3 regions of the Tardiphaga alba genome follow, and region 1 is predicted to be linked to each of the others. Evidence: riboswitches for the same ligand, from Rfam matches in the RefSeq annotation. Region 1 holds a riboswitch; each other region holds the start of a gene.
The links. Region 1 has a riboswitch for cobalamin ahead of RPMA_RS02020 (TonB-dependent receptor). Riboswitches for the same ligand answer to the same signal wherever they lie in the genome.

Region 1 (4,582 bases):
ATTCCACACGCGTTCGTGATGCGTCGTATCGAGCGCGACCTCTCCGGTTCTTGAGGAGACGTAGAGTTTGGTGCCGGCATCATCGCCCAGATTGACCAGATAGAACGGTCGAAGCACATCGTAACGCGCGACGACGCTCCATTGATCGCGGTCGATCATCTCTTCGAAACGCGGCGATTTGCTTGCAGGATGATGTGAAGCAATCGCAAGCGCCTGCTGCTCGGAAATCCCAGCGATCGCATGACCATCAATCGCGGAGATCGTCTGTCGTTTGCCGCTCCAGTCGCTCAGCCGATAGACCGGCTCACCATCGAGCATCATCAGGCGTAGATCGCGCGGATAGCGCGTGATGCCCGCAGCCTTCATCGCATCGTCAGGAGAAAGCCTTGCCTTCTCCCATGCGATCTCGGGCAGCGCCGCCAGCCTCTCTTTGTCGGAGAGGCCGGGGAACGCGACATACATCATCACCACGCCCGAGATGAACCACATGGCGAAGAACAGGCAGGTGACGATGCCGATCCAGCGGTGGGTGAGATACAGCCACTGCCGGAGTTTTCGTTTCAGTCCTCGTGCCACGCGTCAGAACTTCACGTTCACAGCCAATTGCGCCGTGCGTGGCATGCCGAGGATCCACTGATTGTCGCTGTAGCTCGACGTCGCATAGATCTTGTCGAAGATGTTCCACACGCGCAGTGACACGGTCGTGTTGACATCCGGCTTCCATTGCAGGCCCGCACTGACCAGCGTGTAAGCCGGCATTTCCAGCGTATTGGCGCTGTCCGCATAGGTCTTGCCGACGATCTGCACGCCGGCATTGGCCGACCAGTTCGGTGCGAAGCCCCATGTCGCCCAGATATTCGAGACGTTCTGCGGGACGTTGAACGGGACATTGCCGGTGAAGTTCACGCCGCTATCCTGCTGGAAGTCGTCATACTTGGCGCGCAGGAAAGCGGTGTTGGCGTCGATGCGCCAGCCGTAATCCAGAACGAGGCCGATCGAGGCCTCGACGCCACGCGAAGATTGCTGGCCGACCTGCTGGACGACACCGCCGCTGCCGGGAATGACGGACAGAAGATTGTTCTTCACGATCTCATAGCCGGCGAGGGTCCATTCGCCGCGGCCGCCCCAGAAGGACTGCTTGACGCCGATCTCGGCCTGCCGGCCGGTGGCGAGATCGAATTTGGAATTGGCATTGCTCGCCGAGATCAGGCCGCCCACCGTGTCCGCGGCCGTCGAATACTGGCCGTAAAAAGCGAGGTTCTGGATCGGCGTATAGACGACGCCGGCGCGCCAGCTCGTCGCCGAGTAATCCCGTGTGTAGCTGTTGGCGGGATTTCGGAAGTCGGTACGGGTCACGCTCGGCTGGTCCTGCCGCACGCCGGCGATCAGCGCCAGCTGCTCGGTGACGGCGAGGCGGTTTTCGGCAAAGAACGCATATTGATTGGTGGTCGCGTTGTAGCCGGGGCGCGTGATGTCCGGGCTCTCGAACAGGCCGGGATTGAAGTTATAGGGATCGACCGACGAGAAGCCTCCGAAGGGCGAATTGCTGGTGTGCTTGAAGTCGATGCGGTTGACGTCGAAGCCGGCCACGAAGGTGTTCACCATGCCGAACAGGTGGCCGGTGAAGGTGGCGTCCATGCGGTCGCCGACTTGCTGCTGCTGGTGGAAGATTTCCAGATAGTCGCTGCGGTCGATCTGACCGGTGCCGGGATTGAAGCCGTAGATCTCGACCTCCTTCCAGTGGCGCTTCGCATACATGTAATAGAGCGTGTTGCGCAGCGTGATGCCGTCGGCCACCTGCCATTCGGTCTTCACCTGGCTCCAGCTGTCCTGGTAGCGGATGGTGCTGTCGCTGACATTGTAGTTCTTGAAGCGGGTCGCCGGATCGAGCTGGCCGTTGATCAGCGGCGTGCCGAAATATTTCGACGGATGCCGGTCGCCATAGTCGGTGGACAGCGTCCAGGTGACGTCCTCGTTCTGCTTGATCTGTACGGCGGCATGCAGCGCGATGTTCGACTGGTTGTCGCGATCAATCCAGCCGTCGCTGGCATTGCCGGTGACGGCGATGCGATAGGCGACGTCCTTGTTGATCGGCCCGCCGCTATCGAGCGCGATGCGGCGTGTCATGTTGGTGTCGATGGAGAGTTCGGCCTGGTTGCGCGGAATCCAGAGCGGCAGTTTCGAGACCACATTGACGGCGCCGCCAATGGCGCCTTCGCCATACATCACCGAGGCCGGGCCACGCAGCACTTCGATCTTCTCGGCGGTCCAGGTATCGAACGGGAAATTGACGGTACCCGCGCCGACATAGAGGCGGGTGCCATCATAGAGAGAAGTGACGGAGCCGCTGCCGGCGAAGCCGCGGGTCGAGAAGGCGATGCCGCCATTGCCGGGTTCGCCGATGGCGGTGAAGCCGGTGGCATTCTGGGTCACGGCATCAACGACATTCAGTTGGCCGCGCTCGGCCATGGTCTCCGCCGAAATCACTTCAACACTGGCCGGCGTCTGCAGGCGCGTCAGGCCGAGGCGGCTGCCGGTGGACGTGGTGCCGGTGAGATTGAGCGTCGGTGCTGCGAAGACCGGGCTAGTTGGCGTCGCAACCGGCGGAGCAGTCGTCGCGGCGACATTGCGCTGCTGGCGCGAGCGTACATTGCGCGCGGCGTTGCCGGTTGCGGCACGGCGGGCGCGTGGCTGCGTGGCCGACGGCTGCACGACGACAGGATCGAGCGTCTGACTGCGTTGTGCTGTCTGCGTCCAGCCTTCAGTGGGCCAGAGCAGGCAGGACAGCGCGACGGAGGAGAGGAGCAGGTGGCATCGTCTGGATGCGGAAGGATGGAACGACATCGGCTTGAGACTCGCGATAACGTGGCACGTCACCGCAAACAAAGCCGCCCGTGGTCCTCAGACCGATGATGCGACTTCCACCAGGACACCCCGCCCAATGTGCTCGCGTGTGACCACGACTGACGGCAGGTCTCCTGGCTCGCGGGTCGGTGCCTGTCACCGCCTTCCCAGGCTAGGGGCCCAGTGGCATGTGGCGAAGGCTCGCCGCTTACAGTTGCGGGGGCAGCCGCGGAATCGGCTCTATCAACAAAGAGCCTCACCGCATTCCCTTTTGGTCCCCGGAAGGAACCGTCGCGATCACGTTAGGGTGAAAATCTGGAATGAGTCAATTCGCAGACGAGTGGTATGGTGAGTTGTTGTCGCGGTGTTGAAACGGCGCATCACTCCCACTGCGGGACAACTCGCACTGTCATCGCCCGGCCGTGCGCGCAATTGCGCGCTAGGACCGGGCGATCCAGTAGACACGGATTTTCGTGATGGAGCTTTCGCGACAGCGTGTACTGGATCCCCGCTCCGTGCACGCCTTCGGCGTGCTAGGCGGGGATGACAGCTGGCGCGATCAGAACTTCACATTCACCGCAAGCTGCGCCGTGCGCGGCATGCCGAGCACCCACTGATTGGTGCCGCCGGAGACGGCGTAGATCTCGTCGAACAGGTTGTAGACGCGCAGCGAGACGGTGGTGTTCGTATCGGGCTTCCACTGCACGCCCGCATTGACGACATTGTAAGTCGGGCGCGCCAGCGTGTTGGCCGCATCGGCATAGGTCTTGCCGACGATCTGGATACCGGCATTGGCCGACCAGTTCGGTGCAAAGTCCCATGTCGCCCAGATATTGGAGACATTCAGCGGCACGTTCTGCGGGACATTGCCAGCAAAATTGACGCCGCTAGGCTGTCTGAACTCATCATACTGCGCCTGCAGGAAGGTTGTGTTGGCATCGATCCGCCAGCCGTAATCCAGCAGCATGCCGACTGACGCCTCGACGCCGCGCGACGACTGCTGACCGACCTGCATGATGATGTTCACATTATTCGGATCGCGTGCGACAAGGTCTTTCTTGACGATCTCGTAGCCCGCCAGCGTCCATTCGAAGCGGCCGCCGAGCAGCGACTGCTTGACGCCGGCTTCGATCTGCCGGCCGGTCGTGAGATTGTAGTTCGCATTCGCTGCATCGAGCGCGAGCAGGCCACTCGTGACGGGGTCCACCGCGGTGGCGTACTGGGCGTAGAATGCGAGATCCTTGATCGGTGTGTAGACGGCTCCGGCGCGCCACGTCGTGTTGGAGAAAGATTTTACGAGACTGTTCGCCGGATTGATGAAGTCCGTGCGCGTGACGGTCGGCTCGTCCTGACGAATCCCGGCGATCAATGACAGCTGCTCTGTGAGGTCCAGCTTGTTCTCGGCGAAAAGCGAATACTGGTTAGTGATGCTGCGATAGTCGAGAATGGTGGGCTGTGTGCTAAAGAAACTTCCCGGGATCGGATCGTAGAGAGACACGGTCGAGGTGCCGGTATTTCCCACACGGAAATTGGCGTCACGACCGAACTTGATGTGGTTCACATCGAAGCCGGCAACGAACTGATTGGTCAATCCGAACAAATGCCCACGGAAGGTGGCATCCATGCGGTTGCCGATCTGCTGCTGGGCTTGGTAAATCTCGGTATTGCCGTTGTTGCGGGTGACGAGGCCGGTCACCGGATTGGCGACGTAGCTTTCCGCGTTTCGCCAGTGACGATG
Region 2 (4,582 bases), 1.8 Mb from region 1:
ACATCGAGCGGCGCCGTCGCATCGTTGCGCGCAGCTGCCATTTCGATAGCTATACGCTTGCGGCTCATACCAGCGTCGTCCTGACCTGCGCCGACGCCGATGCAGTCGTCGAGCGATGCGGGCGCGAGGCGATGAGCGAGCAGTGCAGAGGATGCTGTGTTGCCGATGCCCATCTCGCCAAGCGCAATGATATCAGCGCCGGCTTTGATCTCGCCGATGGCGATGCGGATGCCGTGGTTCAGGGCCTCGGTGGCTTGCCCCGCTGTCATTGCCGGCTCGCGCGCGGCATTGGCCGTGCCCATGCGCACCTTTGCATCGCGCAGGCCGGGATGCACCGGCAGTTCAGCCGCGACACCGATATCGATGACACGGACGTCCATGCCATTGGCTTTGGCAAATGCATTGGCGCTGGCGCGACCGGCGAGATAGGTCATCACCATCGCGACGGTGACGGCGGACGGATATTGCGACACGCCTTCGGCCACGAGCCCGTGATCGCCGGCGAACACCAACAATACAGCCTTCTCGCCGCGCGGTTCGCCGGGATGGCGGATCATGCCGAGTTGCACAGCGAGTTCCTCGATTCGCCCGAGCGAGCCCGGCGGCTTCGCCTTGCCGTCGATGGTCGCACGAAGGCTGGCTTCGGTTGCGGGATCGAGGGGCGTGAGGGCCGGCGGCTGGAAGAGGGGGCTGAAAGAGGTCAAATGCGGGTTCCTTTGGCCGTCTGTCTCGCGCATCCATGGCCTTTCGGTCAACAGTGGCTGCGCAGTTCCGGCCGTGGTTGACCCCGGCTGTGGGTGCAGATAGCGTCCGCCGCGATGGTCCTTCCGCGAGGAAGGTGAAAAGGGAAGCCGGTGCGATACCGGCGCTGCCCCCGCAACTGTAAGCGATGAGCCCGAGCCGGTGCCACTGGGAGTTCCCGATAGGGGAGCTGCTGGGAAGGCGGCAGCGGGCGCCGACTCGCGAGCCAGGAGACCTGCCGTCATGAACTGTGCTTTGGAGGCGTCGTCGGGGCGGGGTGCACCGGACGGGAGCGAGTGGATGCCCGCATCCGCGCGACCCAACAAAGCTCGTCTGATTTGAGCCCGTGATGGATCGCAACGCATCGACCTTGCCTGATGACTCCCGTGTCACCGAATTGCCTCGCCCGCTGCCCTCAGCGCCGGTGGTGGTGAGCGTCTGCGTGAATTGCAAGGCGGCTGATGGTGCGGTCGTCGGCCCGGCGATGCTCGATGCGGTGACGGCTGCGCTCGATGAGCGCGATGTCGCTGTCATGGTGCGGCCGGTGCAATGTCTCAGCGTCTGCAAGCGGCCGACCACCGTCGCGGTGACGAGCCAGGATGGCTACACGTTCTTGTTCGGCGATCTCGTGACGGACACCGGCCCGGATGCCGTCGCCTCTTTCGTGCAGTCCTATCAAAAATCCGACTACGGGCTCGTGCCATGGCGTGAGCGCGCCGATGTGTTGCGCAAGGGCATGGTGGCGCGCGTGCCGCCGCTGCGCTGGTCTCCGGAAGACGGCAGGGCGCCGAAATGACGTCGCTCGGCACCACGCTCGTCCTCGGCGGCGCGCGCTCCGGCAAATCGGCTTTCGCCGAACGGCTGATCGGCGAGATGTCGCTCACAAAAGTCTATCTCGCCACGGCGACGGCCGGCGACGATGAGATGCAGGCGCGCATCGCGCAGCATCGCAAGCAGCGCGGCGAAGGCTGGATCACCGTCGAGGAGCCGCTGGCGCTGGTGGACACGCTGACACGCGAATCCACCATCGGCCGCGTCGTCCTCGTCGATTGCCTGACGCTCTGGCTCTCCAATCTGATGATGGCCGAGCGCGATCCCGAAGTCGAGGCGAAGCGTCTGGTGCGCTTTCTCGACGTGTCGCGCTATCCCATCGTCTTCGTGTCCAATGAAGTCGGCCTCGGCCTCGTGCCCGAGACGCCGATCGGCCGCGCCTTTCGTGATGCGCAGGGCCGTCTCAATCAAACCATCGCCGCAGCCGTCAACAATGTCGCTTTCGTCGCTGCCGGCCTTCCGCTTTGGCTCAAGCGTTTTCAGGAGAACTGAATGTCCCGCGTTCCCGTCACCGTCCTCACCGGCTTTCTCGGCGCAGGCAAAACCACGCTGCTGCGTTCGCTGCTGACGCAAGCCGATGGCCGCCGCATCGCTGTGATCGTCAATGAATTCGGCGATGCCGGTTTCGATGGCGGCCTTGTCGAGGAATGTGCGGCAAAGGCTTGCGCGCCCGGCGACATCGTCGAGCTCACCAATGGCTGCATCTGCTGCACCGTGGCCGATGATTTCGTGCCGACCATGGAAAAGCTGCTGTCGCGCGAGCGCCCGCTCGATGCCATCGTGATCGAGACTTCTGGCCTCGCGCTGCCGCAACCGCTGCTGAAGGCGTTTGCGTGGCCCGCCGTGAAGACACGCGCCACTGTCGATGGCGTCGTCACTGTCGTTGATGCGCTGGCGCTGTCCGAAGGCCGGATCACGCTCGATGAGCATGCGCTCGCCGAACAGCGCGCTGCCGATGAAGGCATCGATCACGACGATCCCATCGAGGAAGTGTTCGAGGATCAGCTCGCCTGTGCCGATCTCGTGGTGCTTTCCAAGAGCGATCTCGTCAGCGCCGAACAGCTCGCCGAGATCGAGGCCAAGCTGAAGGCCGAGCTCCGCGCCAATGTCGGTATCGTCCGCTCCAAGGGCGATCTCGCGCCAACGGTGCTGATCGGCCTCAATGCCGCAGCCGAAGATGACATGGCCGCGCGCGTCGGTCATCACGGCGAGGAAGAAGAACACGATCACGACGATTTCGATAGCATCGTCATCAAGCCGACTGCCGCGGCCGATCTCGACACCATGCGCGCGCGTGTCAGCGATGCTCTCGGTCTCGAAGGCGTGCTGCGCGTCAAGGGCCATGCCCGCATCGCCGACAAGCCTGCCCCGATTGTCGTGCAAGCCGTGGGCGCCCGCGTCGATCTCGCTTTCGCGCGGCCCGATGTCAGCCATCCCGAACATCTCGTGGTGATCGGGCTGAAAGGCTTTGATGCCGACGCAGCAAGAAAAGCGCTGGCGGGCTAGTTCTCTTCCCTCCCCCGGAGCGAAGCGACTGGGGAGGGTGGATCGACGGCGCAGCCGTCGAGACGGGTGGGGTGCTTCCACAACCGCTGACGTCACGTGGTGCACCCCCACCCCGGCCCTCCCCACAAGGGGGAGGGAGCATTTCTGTCCGTGTGTAACAGGAAGACGCACAACATCACATGCATCTCAAGCTCGACACCTCCGGCAGTATTGACGACGGCGACGTCGCCCGCGATCTCGGGCAGGACACCGCCGATATCGTCGTGCTGTCGGCGGCGGATAGCGATCTCGCTGCCTTCGGTGCCGCGCATGCGAGCCTACCCGGCGATTTCCCGAGCGTGCGGCTGACCAATCTTCTTGCGCTCGGCCATCCCGCCTCGGTCGATCTCTATGTCGAGCGAACGCTGGCGCGGGCGAAGATCGTTCTGCTGCGCATGCTCGGCGGCATCAGCTACTGGCCGCATGGCGTCGAGAGCCTGCGCAGCGATGCCATCGCGCGCGGCGCGCTGTTTGCCTGCATTCCGGGCGAGATGGACTGGAATTCCGAACTCGCCGCGCGCGGCACGGTGAATGCCGATGCGACCCATGCCCTGTGGCGCTATTGCAGCGAAGGCGGCGTCGAGAATGCGACGCTGGCGCTGCGCTATGCCGCGCATCTGATCGGGCAAAGCGAGAAGCCGCCCGCGGCGCGGCCGATGCCGTCTGCGGGCTTCTGGCCGCAGGCGCCGATGAGTGACAAACGGCCCAATGCGGTGGTGATCTTCTATCGCGCCCTGGTCGCCGGCGGCGACACGGCGGCGATCGCAGCGCTGCGCGATGCGCTGGATGCGCGCGGTCTCAATCCGGTCTGCCTTTACGTCACCAGTCTCAAGGACGAGCGTTCAGTTGCCTTCCTGCGTGGGGCACTTGCGGCGTTTCCGCCCGATGTGATTGTCAACGCTACGGCTTTCGCGACAGCGACCGCCAATGATGATGCCGGTGTGCTCTCTGCGTCGGGTTGCCCCGTGCTGCAGGTCGCGCAGGCCGGCATCTCGCATGCAAGCTGGGAGGCATCGTCGCGTGGCCTCAATCCGCGCGATCTTGCGATGCATGTGGTGCTACCGGAAGTCGATGGCCGTATTTTTGCAAATGTCATCGCCTTCAAGGAGCGCGGCACGAGCGACGGCGGTTTTACGCCGACGCTGCTGAAGCCTGTAGCAGACCGCATCGATGCGGCCGCCGATCTCGCGCGCGCCTGGGTGTGCCTGCGTCGCACCGACATCGCCGAGCGTCGTGTGGCGCTGATCCTTGCCAATTATCCAAATCGCGACGGGCGCCTTGCAAACGGCGTGGGCCTCGATACGCCGCAGAGCCTCGTGGATATCATCAAGGCGATGCAGGCCGCAGGCTATGGCACGGCAGATGCGCCGGCGACGTCAGCCGCGATGATGGACTTGCTGCAGCAGGGGCCAACCAATGCGCTGTATGAGCGTGCAACGCGCAGCGGCGGCGTTACATGGTCGCT
Region 3 (4,582 bases), 1.8 Mb from region 1:
CCCAAGGGTGCATCGGGCACCCGGCGTTCCGCGCGCCCTCTTTCGGGAGGGAGAGTGGGAATGCGCAAAGCTCGGGCGCCGCTGGCGTCGCGAGAACGAGATCGCGCGGGTTCAGGGAATGACGGGGCTGTTTGACATGTTGATCGCAACGACGCGCAACAGCGCGTGGTCTCCCTCCCCGGAGCGAAGCGAATGGGGAGGGTCGACCGAGCGAAGCGGAGGTCGGGGTGGGGTCTATCCTCACGTGACGTCAGAGCTTGTGGAAGCACCCCACCCGTCTCGAACGCTTCGCGTTCGATCCACCCTCCCCAGTCGCTGCGCTCCGGGAGGGAGAAGAAACCTCACCTCTCATCGCTCAGCGGCGGCCGGAATGTCAGCGGCTCCTCTTGCGAACGCTTCCGCGCCCGTTCGAGCGCTTCGGCGAAATCAGGCGCGTTGAACCACGGCAGATCACGCATCGGCGCATCGAGATTGTCATCCCAGATGCGCGACACCTCGATATCGAATTTCATATTGTATTTCTTGCTGACGGCCTGAACGCCATAACCGGTGACAGCCCATTGCCGACCGAGCCAGAACACATCGCGATGTAGTACCACGCCCCTTACGCTACCTTCCCCCGAAGACCGCAATGACCTCATGCACACTGCACGAGGCGTCTCCACTGATTCTTCTTCATGCACGTATGCCTGCGCGCAGACTGCGGCGGCAGTGCGATCATCGCATCGGCCTTCCGGCATCGCGATCGCGCCGCGCCTTCTCCGCTCGCCTGGCGGTGATGTTGTTTGCATCGCAGCGCACCGGACGCAACCCGCATGCGCGCGGCCGAGCCATGCCGGCGCTAACGGCAGTGGACAGTTGAGTACTTTTGCACTGCAACTCCGCAAATGCGCAGGCGAAAGCTCGTCCGCACACGCGCTGTTCCGTCTGTCGAAATGCGCACTGCACCGGGGCTTCGATTCGTGCCATAGAAGATAAAAATTGAAGGGATGACACCACTAATGCCAGCACCCAAGCCGCCCGCCTTTGAAACGCTGAGCCTGCACGCGGGACAGCACCCGGACCCGGTCACCGGATCGCGCGCGGTGCCGATCTATCAAACCACGTCCTATGTGTTCCAGGACACCGATCATGCCGCCGCTTTGTTCAATCTCGAACGCGCCGGGCACATCTATACCCGCATCTCCAATCCCACCATCGCCGTGCTGGAAGAGCGCCTCGCAGCACTCGAGAATGGCGTCGGCGCCGTCTGCACCGCATCGGGCATGGCCGCGCTGCATCTCGCCATCGCGACCATCCTCAATGCCGGCGATCACATCGTGGCTTCGTCGTCGCTCTATGGCGGCACCATCAATCTGCTCGCCCACACGCTGCCGCGCTTCGGCATCACCACGACATTCGTGAAGCCGCGCGACCTCGACGCCTTCAAGGCCGCGATCAAGCCGAACACCAAACTCGTGATCGGCGAGACCATCGGCAATCCCGGCCTCGAAGTGCTCGACATTCCCGCGGTCGCCGACATCGCGCATGCCGCGAAAATTCCGCTGCTCATCGACAACACCTTTGCCACGCCATACCTGTCGCGCCCGATCGATCTCGGAGCCGACCTCGTCATGAATTCCACGACGAAGTGGATCGGCGGCCATGGCATCGCCATCGGCGGCGTGCTCGTCGATGGCGGCCGCTTCGACTGGCGCGCCTCCGGCAAGTTCCCGCAACTCACCGAGCCCTATGCCGGCTATCACGGCATCGTCTTCGACGAGCAGTTCGGCACTGCCGCCTTCATCATGCGCGCCCGCACCGAAGGGCTGCGCGATTTCGGCGCGTGTCTCTCGCCGACCAATGCATTCCAGCTGCTGCAAGGCGTCGAGACGCTCGGCATCCGCATGGAGCGCCATGTCGCCAATACCAGCGACGTGCTGGCGGCGCTGACCGCGAACAAGGCCGTCGACTGGGTGCTGCATCCCTCGCTGGAAAACCATCCCGATCATGCGCTGGCCAAGACGCTGCTGCCGCGTGGCGCCGGCTCCATCATCTCCTTCGGCATCAAGGGCGGTCGTCCCGCCGGCCGCAAATTCATCGAGGCGCTGAAGCTGACCAGCCATCTCGCCAATGTCGGCGATGCCAAGACGCTGGTAATCCATCCGGCGTCGACCACGCATCAGCAGATGGATGCCGAACAACTCAAGGCCGCCGGCATCGGCGAGGAACTGATCCGCCTTTCGGTCGGTATCGAGGCCGCGCAGGATATCATCGACGATCTCGCGCAGGCGCTGCGCTTCTCGCAGAAGGGCTGAGCCGATGCAGATCACAGTCAACGGTCACGACACCTTTGTCGCCAATGGCGGCCGTGTTTTCGATCCGTCGCTGCCCGTCGTGGTGCTGCTGCACGGCGCCGGCTTCGACAGTTCCACCTGGGCGCTGCATACGCGCTGGTTCGCCCATCACGGCTATGCCGTGCTGGCGCCGGATCTTCCCGGCCACGGCCGCAGCGGCGGCGACGCGCTGACCACGATCGGCGACCTCGCCGACTGGACCGCGGCACTGATCACGGCCGCCGGCGCGAAGAATGCGCGGCTGATCGGCCACTCCATGGGCTCGTTGATCGCCGTCGAAACCGCGGCGCGCCACCCCGACAAGGTCACGCGCCTCGACCTGCTCGGCACGGCGGCGACGATGACGGTCGGACCGGATCTCCTGAAGGACGCCGAAGCCAATGCCCAGTCGGCCATCGACATGGTGTCGATCTGGGGCCTCGGCATGCGCGCCGAGCTCGGCGGCAGTCTGGCGCCCGGCCTATGGATGCATACCGGCGCGCAGCGGGTGCTGGAGGCGACGAAGCCCGGCGTCCTTTATGCCGATCTCAATGCCTGCAATGCCTACCAGAATGCCCTCGCTGCCGCCGCTGAGATCAAGGTCCCCGTCACTTTGATCTTGGGCGAACGGGACATGATGACCCCCGCCAAGGCCGGCAAGGCGCTCGCCGCAGCGCTCGGCGATGCGCGTACGGTGATTCTCCCCGCCACCGGCCACATGATGATGATCGAGCGCCCCGACGAGGTGCTGGCCGCCTTGCGCGGCTAGATCGACGGAAGCCAGTTGCGCAGCGCTGCGCACTGTGCTTCCTGTCATCCGTTATCGGTGCCTCCGTCAGGAGGTGAAACGGGAATGCGGTGAGGGGAGATATCCTCCAATGCCGCGGCTGCCCCCGCAACTGTCAGCAGTTCGTCCGAAGCCACACAGCCACTGAGCATCGCTCGGGAAGGCGGCCCCGGAGATCACTGCGAGCCAGGAGACCGGCCGATAATCTGTCTATATCGCGTTCGACGGTGGGTCGACGGAAGGTTTTCTATGTCTATCCGAACAATCGCTGCAGGCACTGCGGCGATTCTTGCTATGTCTGCGCATGCCGCGCAGGCGCAATCCAATTCTGAACAATTGTCTGAAGTCGTCGTCACTGCAAACCGCACGGCGGAACCGCTGAGTGCCACCGGCAGCGCCATCAGCGTGGTGTCGGGCGAGACGATCGCCACGTCCAATCCAGGCTCGCTGGTCGATGCGCTGCGCAGCGTCCCCGGCATCGACATCTCCGAAAACGGCGGCCCCGGCGGCACCGCCAATGTGCGCATGCGCGGCGCCAATACCGGCCAGACACTGGTGATGATCGACGGCATCCGCGTCAACGATCCCACCGCCGCTTCCGGCGATTTCGAATTCGCCATGTTCGCGCCGTCGGCCATCGATCGCATCGAAGTGCTGCGCGGCCCGCAAAGCGCGCTGTACGGCTCCGACGCCATGGGTGGCGTGGTCAATATCATCACCAAGAAGGGCACCGGCCCCGCGCAATTCAACGTCCGCACCGAAGCCGGCAGCTACGGCACCGTGGTCACGCAAGGCTCCATGGTCGGCTCGCAGGGTCCGTGGTCCTACGCCTTCACCGCCGGCGGCCAGCATTCGAACGGCTTCTCGCGCTACGGCTACCGCATCCCCGCCATCGAGGCGAAGTATCCGAATCTCGAACGCGACGGTTTCGATCGCGTCGGCGGTTCAGGCCGCATCGGTTATGATGCCGGCGAAGGCATCCGCCTGGAGGCCGGCACCGTGCAGTCGTTCACCCGCGCCGCCTATGATCCCGGCAGCGGCACCTATCCGGACACGGGATCGTCCACCGACCGCCTGCTGCAGACCATCTATGGTCGCGTCGGCATCGACTCCTTCGGCGGCGTACTGACGCACAATATCACGGTGTCGAACACCCATACCGAGCGTTCGTTCAGCGAAGTCAGCTACCCCTTCTATATCCCCCGCCCTCCCGGGGCCACCGCACGCGTCCTCGACTACTGGGGCGACAGCCTCGGCGCCGAATATCAGGCAACGCTGAAGCTCGGCGCCTTCGGCTCGCTGATCTATGGCGCCAAAACCCAGAGCGAAACGGCGCAGACATTCACCACGAGCATTTTGCCGACGTTGGGCCAGATGACGCCGACGCTGTCGAAGCAACAGGATACGAACTCCATCTTCGCGCTATGGTCGGTGCCGATCGGCGAGCGGCTCAGCGTGACGCTGGGCGGCCGCGTCGATG

Region 2: it holds a riboswitch for cobalamin, as region 1 does, so the genes downstream of both, RPMA_RS21350 (DUF1636 family protein) here and RPMA_RS02020 (TonB-dependent receptor) in region 1, are expected to answer to the same signal.
Region 3: it holds a riboswitch for cobalamin, as region 1 does, so the genes downstream of both, RPMA_RS21295 (TonB-dependent receptor plug domain-containing protein) here and RPMA_RS02020 (TonB-dependent receptor) in region 1, are expected to answer to the same signal.

Annotation. Positions count from the first base shown of each region.
Region 1 covers NZ_CP036498.1:411,774-416,355, forward strand. The annotation lists gene RPMA_RS02015 (PepSY-associated TM helix domain-containing protein) at 1-576, opposite strand, end outside; gene RPMA_RS02020 (TonB-dependent receptor) at 580-2,844, opposite strand; cobalamin riboswitch at 2,952-3,152, opposite strand; gene RPMA_RS02025 (TonB-dependent receptor) at 3,404-4,582, opposite strand, start outside.
Region 2 covers NZ_CP036498.1:4,469,525-4,474,106, reverse strand. The annotation lists gene cobT (nicotinate-nucleotide--dimethylbenzimidazole phosphoribosyltransferase) at 1-704, opposite strand, end outside; cobalamin riboswitch at 803-998, shown strand; gene RPMA_RS21350 (DUF1636 family protein) at 1,091-1,537, shown strand; gene cobU (bifunctional adenosylcobinamide kinase/adenosylcobinamide-phosphate guanylyltransferase) at 1,534-2,064, shown strand; gene cobW (cobalamin biosynthesis protein CobW) at 2,065-3,078, shown strand; gene cobN (cobaltochelatase subunit CobN) at 3,258-4,582, shown strand, end outside.
Region 3 covers NZ_CP036498.1:4,454,945-4,459,526, forward strand. The annotation lists gene RPMA_RS21280 (hypothetical protein) at 342-599, opposite strand; gene RPMA_RS21285 (O-acetylhomoserine aminocarboxypropyltransferase) at 1,002-2,297, shown strand; gene RPMA_RS21290 (alpha/beta fold hydrolase) at 2,302-3,084, shown strand; cobalamin riboswitch at 3,123-3,319, shown strand; gene RPMA_RS21295 (TonB-dependent receptor plug domain-containing protein) at 3,397-4,582, shown strand, end outside.